DNA from 2 places in the Pseudalkalibacillus sp. Hm43 genome. Region 2 is predicted to be linked to the other one. Evidence: a T-box and tRNA genes for the amino acid it is inferred to sense, from the RefSeq annotation. Region 2 holds a T-box; the other holds one or more tRNA genes.
What was found. The T-box of region 2 lies ahead of glyQ (glycine--tRNA ligase subunit alpha). A T-box ahead of a tRNA ligase gene usually reads a tRNA of that ligase, here a tRNA-Gly.
Positions count from the first base shown of each region.

Region 1: it has a tRNA-Gly gene. The T-box ahead of glyQ (glycine--tRNA ligase subunit alpha) is inferred to sense a tRNA for this amino acid. The anticodon was not compared.

Region 1 is NZ_CM135129.1:3,568,777-3,572,192, forward strand. It holds gene ACXQIQ_RS18495 (XTP/dITP diphosphatase) at 1-291, shown strand, start outside; gene ACXQIQ_RS18500 (metallophosphoesterase family protein) at 566-1,081, shown strand; tRNA gene ACXQIQ_RS18505 (tRNA-Gly) at 1,167-1,240, shown strand; tRNA gene ACXQIQ_RS18510 (tRNA-Arg) at 1,428-1,504, shown strand; gene ACXQIQ_RS18515 (tetratricopeptide repeat protein) at 1,674-2,744, shown strand; gene tig (trigger factor) at 2,839-3,416, shown strand, end outside.
Region 2 is NZ_CM135129.1:9,041-12,456, forward strand. It holds gene era (GTPase Era) at 1-120, shown strand, start outside; gene ACXQIQ_RS00060 (YqzL family protein) at 243-392, shown strand; gene recO (DNA repair protein RecO) at 424-1,167, shown strand; T-box leader at 1,220-1,394, shown strand; gene glyQ (glycine--tRNA ligase subunit alpha) at 1,478-2,362, shown strand; gene glyS (glycine--tRNA ligase subunit beta) at 2,355-3,416, shown strand, end outside.

The DNA.
Region 1 (3,416 bases), 180 kb from region 2:
AAAGTGCTTTATGAATTGAAGTCAGTTCATGAGTCTGAACGTACAGCGCGCTTTGTTTCAGTTTTAGCGATCGCCCAACCAGGGAAAGAGACAAGTATCGTGAAAGGCACTTGTGAAGGTGTCATTACTGAAGAGAAAATAGGGGAGCATGGTTTCGGATATGATCCGATCTTTTATGTCCCTTCTTTAAATAAGACGATGGCTCAGCTCGAACCTGGAGAAAAGAACAAAATCAGTCACCGATCCAATGCTTTGAAAAAGCTACGTAATCAGTGGGATGATATCTTCTAATTTATATTGATTATAATTTAACGTTGGTATTTTTATTAAGGCTCTCTTCTAAAAGATTGTTGCTTTTAATAATCACCTAGTGCAAGTTGATTGGAGAGCAAGGTGCGAGACTCCTGCGGGATCAGCGGGACAGGTGAGACCAATCAATGTCGTAAAGCGACGAGTGGGCTCACCGCACGCCCCGCGGAAAGCGAGCATCCTGGATCGGAAATCAACGACTTTCAAGGTAACAAAGACTGCAAAAACAACGTTTTTTAAAAAGGAGGACCTTAAAATGAATGTCTTAGTCGTAAGTGACAGTCATGGACTATCAAAAGAACTTAAGGAAATCCAGGAGTTACACAAAAATCAGGTAGATGTGATGATTCATTGTGGTGATTCAGAGTTGGAATCAGACCATGAACATCTTCGTCATTTCCATAATGTACAGGGCAACATGGATCTTGGTCATGATGATTTTCCAAACGAGATACTCGTGGAGGAACAGGGATTCCGACTCTTTGTCACACATGGTCATCTGTACAATGTCAAAATGTCGTATATGAATCTGGCTTATAAGGCAGAGGAATATGACGCAGACCTTGCTTTCTTCGGTCATTCCCATGTGGCAGAATCATTTGAGAAGAATGGCACCGTCTTCGTCAATCCCGGCAGCATCCGTTTACCTCGTGGTCGAAGGGAAAAGACGTATGCGATTTGTGAATGCAAAGATCGAAGTCATATCAAAGTTCGTTTCTTTGAATTCAATGGAAATGAGTTGACCGAACTCTCAAAAGAGTATCATTTATAAATGGATTGGGCCCCCCACGACCCTAAAAAAGTCTTTGACATTTTGGTTGATATGCGATATATTAATTATTGTCGCTGATTGATGCGCGGGTGTAGTTTAGTGGTAAAACAAGAGCCTTCCAAGCTCTGGTCGTGGGTTCGATTCCCATCACCCGCTCCATTTATACAACTAGATCAAGTCCTTTTTTATTTGAAACAAGTTTTATATCTTATTATTAAGTCCCAGTAGCTCAGCAACGAGCGAAGCATCGAGTATTCACAACGAGTTGTCCCGACGGATAGACTACAAATGAGATACTTGTAGAGGAAGGGACAGGATTTGAATTTAGTTTTATATCTTTTATTAAGTCCCAGTAGCTCAGCAGGATAGAGCAACAGCCTTCTAAGCTGTCGGTCGGGCGTTCGAATCGCTCCTGGGACGCCATCTCATACATATTGACGCTTTCTTCTTCATAGAAAAGAAGGGAAGCGTTTTTTTGTACGACATTTTATATGTAAAGACACATGGTAATACTAGGGGAAAGGTTACATTTGTTTTTACAAGATTAAACTGCTAAACTTGCTTTAAGCGATTGAAAAGCGGGGAGATTGAATTGGAAAAACACCGTAAAGGGCCGCGTGACAGCAAAATCGTTTACTTCCCAAACCTTACTGCTAAGCTTGTGAATAAAGGAATGTCAGCCCTTAAACAAAAAAAGTTCAAAGAATCGCTGGATTACTTCCAGCAATTGATTGAGATGGAACCTGATCATCCGCAAGGAAACATAGGTGTTGTCTTAAGTTTGGTCGAATTAGGTCATTTGCAAGAGGCCAAGATCAAGTGTGATGAGATATTGAAAAAGGATATCGGGGAATATTACGATGTTCTACAAATATACATATCGATTCTGATCCAACTTGCAGATTATGAAGAAGTGGTCGACATATTGGAAGCAGTCATACAGGAGAATAGCTTGCCACCTCAAATGGCTGAAAACTTCTACCAATTACTCTATTTCAGTAGAAAAATGGCTGAAGAGGATTCCAATAACGATGAGACATATGAGAGCATGCCGAAGTCCATTTCCCAAAACGAGTTGGAGCGACTGGCAGAGCAGCTGAAGTCCGAGGATTCCAAACAACAATGGCAAGCCGTCCAGTCCATTGAGGATCCAAACCACCCGACCATACGAACAGAATTGAAGAAATACCTTACATATCCTGATGCAAATCCTTCATTGAAAACGATCGTCTTACAGATGTTGAAGGATGGCGAAGCAAATGAAACGGTCCACATACATAAATTCGGAAAAACAATGGATGTTAAACCGAGTGAACTTCATGACATACCGGACGGACAATTTTACCGTCTAGTCAAAAAGATCATCGTTCACGAATTAGAACAGAACAATCCTACGTTAATGGAGATGGCTGTACAAATTTGGGACCATTACTTATTTATGATCTACCCATTCCAACCCGAGCCTTTGAACGAACAACTATGGGCAGTTGGTGTGTTGGAAGTTGCACATCGAATGAATGGCATCGAGTTTGATAGTGATGAGCTACAGGTAGCCTTTTCTTTGAAAGAAGCATCTGTTGAACAAGTGGTTGAAAAAATCCTTGAAATAGAGCGTATTTCGATGAAAGACATCGGATTACCCGATGATCAGCCGAATAGTTGAAAACCAGTGTTCATGTGTTATAATGTAGTGGTTGTAAACTCATTTGAACGTTAATGAAGTTTTAAGAAGATAAATGTTGGAGGGAAATTTAGTCATGAGTGCAAAATGGGAAAAACAAGAAGGCAACCAAGGTGTATTAACCATTGATGTTGATGCAGAACGTGTCAACGAAGCTTTAGACCAAGCATTCAAAAAGGTCGTTAAGAAAGTGAACGTACCTGGATTCCGTAAAGGTAAGGTACCTCGTTCTATGTTCGAAAAGCGTTTCGGTGTAGAAGCTCTTTACCAAGATGCATTGGATATCCTACTTCCAAGCGCTTATAGTCAAGCAATTGAAGAAACAGGAATCGAGCCTGTTGATCAACCAGACGTTGACATCGAGCAAATGGAAAAAGGCAAGAACTTGATCTTCAAAGCGACTGTAACGGTAAAACCGGAAGTCAAGCTTGGAGACTACAAAGGTCTTGAAGTAGAAAAGCAAGACACTGAAGTGACTGACGAAGATGTTCAAAACGAATTGACTGAAATGCAAAAGAAACACGCTGAACTTTCAGTTAAAGAAGAAGGTAAAGTAGAAAGTGGTGACACGGTTGTCATCGACTTTGCTGGATATGTTGATGGAGAAGCATTCGAAGGCGGAACTGCTGAGAACTACTCTCTAGAAATCGGTTC
Region 2 (3,416 bases):
GATATCGAGCATCTTCTCGGTTCGAAGGTCTTTTTGGAACTTTGGGTGAAAGTCCAGAAAGATTGGAGAAATCGTCCGTTCAACTTAAGAGACTTCGGATTCAGTGAAGACGAGTATTGATTACTTCGGGCATTATCGTGGCATAAATGAAATTGTCAAAAATTCCATAACATGAAATTTGTAATCAAGGTCATTCTAATCTTAAAGATTGCTTATTTTCTTTCGAAAGGTGGAGAAATTCCATGAGGGACTTTACCTGGAAATTGTTTTGTCAAACCGGGGACATTGATACGTACCTGCTGTGGAAAGAACTCGAGGCTGACCATGAGGCATCGGCAGACCTGTTGGAAGTTGAAGAAAGGAAAGGCGATTATATAGAAACAGAACTTTGATTACTCCCACACTGAAATGGCGGTGATGGAGATGTTGATCAAATCAGAAGGCATTGTGATCCGTACGTCAGATTACGGTGAATCAAACAAAGTACTGACTGTTTATACAAAGGATTTTGGCAAATTAGGGATGATGGCAAGAGGGGCGAAGAAAACGAAAAGTCGCCTCTCTTCTGTTTCCCAGCTTTTCACACATGCTCATTTTCTCATCCAAAAGGGGAGCGGTCTTGGCAGTCTGAGTCAAGGTGAAATCATCCACACATACAGAGGCATCAAGCAAGATATTGTCAAAACCGCTTATGCCGCTTATATGGTGGAATTGCTGGATAAATCAACGGAAGATCAGAAGCCGTCTTCTGCGCTTTTTGAGTTTCTATCTTTATCCCTCCGGTACTTGGATGAAGATGTGGATCCTGATATTTTAAAAGCGATTTTTGAAATGAAGATGCTAAGGTTAGCTGGTGTCGGACCCCAGGTGGACAGATGTGTAATGTGCGGTCGTAAGGAAGGAAGCTTTTACTTTTCCATATCAGAAGGTGGATTCCTTTGTGAACAAGACCGTCACACAGATCCCAATGCGCTTGGGTTGTCTACACATACAGCCAGACTCTTGAACCTGTTCTATCACATCGACTTATCGAGACTTGGAAATGTATCAGTGAAAAAGGAAACGAAAGAAGTACTCAAACAAGTTTTAACGACTTACATTGATGAGTATACTGGAATTCGATTGAAGTCCAAGCGCTTCCTTGATCAGATCCAGGCTTTCGAGTGAAGGTTGACAAATGGGTTGAAAAACATTATGATACTTTCAACAAAAAGTAAACATAAATGCGTAGATAGAGAGGAGTACTTACTGACCTCAATGTTAGCGACTCTGGGAAAGTGGAAGCCAGGGATTGAGAAGTGAGGAATGGCGCTCTGGAGCATTCCAATAAAGTGGAAGATGAACGACAATCATCTTCAAATAGGGTGGAACCGCGGGTAACTCTCGTCCCTATGTCTGGGCTGGACATAGGAACGGGAGTTTTTTCTGTTCTATGAGCTGGACCAGAACAACGACAAATGAAACGTGGAGGTGCGTTATGAATTTACAAGACATGATTTTGACATTACAACGTTATTGGGCTGATCAAGGCTGTTTCGTCATGCAAGCTTATGACGTTGAAAAAGGAGCCGGAACGATGAATCCGATGACGTTCTTACGAAGCATCGGACCAGAGCCGTGGAATGTCGCATATGTCGAACCGTCCAGAAGACCGGTGGATGGTCGTTACGGAGAAAACCCAAACCGTTTGTATCAACATCATCAATTCCAGGTGGTGATGAAACCTTCTCCAGACAATATCCAGGAGCTTTATCTAGAGAGCTTGAAGGAGATCGGTATCGATCCACTTGAGCATGATATCCGTTTTGTTGAGGACAACTGGGAAGCACCAACACTGTCCGCATCAGGATTAGGTTGGGAAGTATGGCTGGATGGAATGGAGATCACACAGTTCACCTACTTCCAGCAGGTCGGTGGATTGGATGCGAAGCCGGTTTCCGTCGAGATCACTTACGGAATTGAAAGACTCGCATCCTACATACAGGATAAGGAGAATGTCTTCGATCTGGAATGGCACTCTGGCATCACATACCATGACCTTTATTATCAACCGGAATTCGAACACTCGAAGTATACGTTTGAAGTGTCCGATAATGAGATGCTCTTTAATCTTTTCAACATTTATGAAAAAGAAGCAGAGCGTGCAATCGATGAGCAGTTGGTTTTCCCTGGATATGACTATGTACTGAAATGCTCCCATACGTTCAACCAATTGGACGCAAAAGGTGCCATTTCCGTTACGGAACGTACCGGTTACATCGGTCGCGTCAGAAAGCTTGCGAGAAAATGTGCGAAAGCGTATTACGAGCAACGTGAACAGCTAGGATTTCCAATGTTAAAGGGGGCGAAGGAAGATGAATAAACGAGACGTACTTTTAGAGATTGGTCTGGAGGAAATGCCCGCCCGCTTCGTAACAGATGCGATGTACCAGCTATCCGATAAAATTGCTGGTTGGTTTACGGAAAATCGTATCCAATTCGGAGAAGTGATTCCTTACTCTACTCCCCGACGTTTAGCAGTCAAAGTGACTGACGTTGCCGAGCAGCAAGAGGATCAACAGGAAGAATTAAGAGGACCGGCAAAGAAAATCGCGTTGGATGAGGAAGGCAATTGGTCAAAGGCTGCGCTCGGCTTTGCGAGAGGTCAAGGGGTAGATCCTCAGGATCTTTTCTTTAAAGAAGTCAAAAATACAGAATATGTGTTTGCGAATAAGCATACTTCCGGTGTTGCGACGATGGATCTTCTTCATCAGTTGGATCAAGTCATCCAAAGCCTTCATTTTCCTAAAAACATGCGATGGAGCGATAAGGAATTCAAATTCGTCCGTCCGATCAAATGGATCCTATTCTTGTATGGAAGCGAAGTGCCTCAACTCGAAGTTGCAGATGTACAGGCTGACCGGACGACTTACGGTCACCGATTCCTCGGAGAAGAAATCCAGATTGAAACGCCAGAACAATATCCGACGGAACTTCTTGGACAATTTGTCATCGCAGATTCGAAGGAACGGAAGGATGCAATCCAGAATCAATTGGAAAACCTCCAGGAAGATGAAGGATGGATCATTCCGATTGATGAAGGCTTATTAGAAGAGGTCAACAATCTCGTCGAATATCCAACCGCTTTATACGGTAATTTTGACGAAGAGTTTTTGGAGCTGCCTTCTGAAGTGTTGATTAAATCAATGCGTGAGCATCAACGCTATTTCCCTGTCCAGAATCAAGAAGGTGAATTACAGCCTCATTTCGTTGCTATTCGAAACGGTGATCATGCTCACCTGCAAAATGTGGCAAAGGGTAATGAAAAAGTATTGCGAGCACGTCTGAAGGATGCTCAATTCTTCTACAATGAAGATAAGAAAAAGTCGATTGATGACTTCCTCGCGCGCCTAGAAGCGATCGTGTTCCATGAAGAG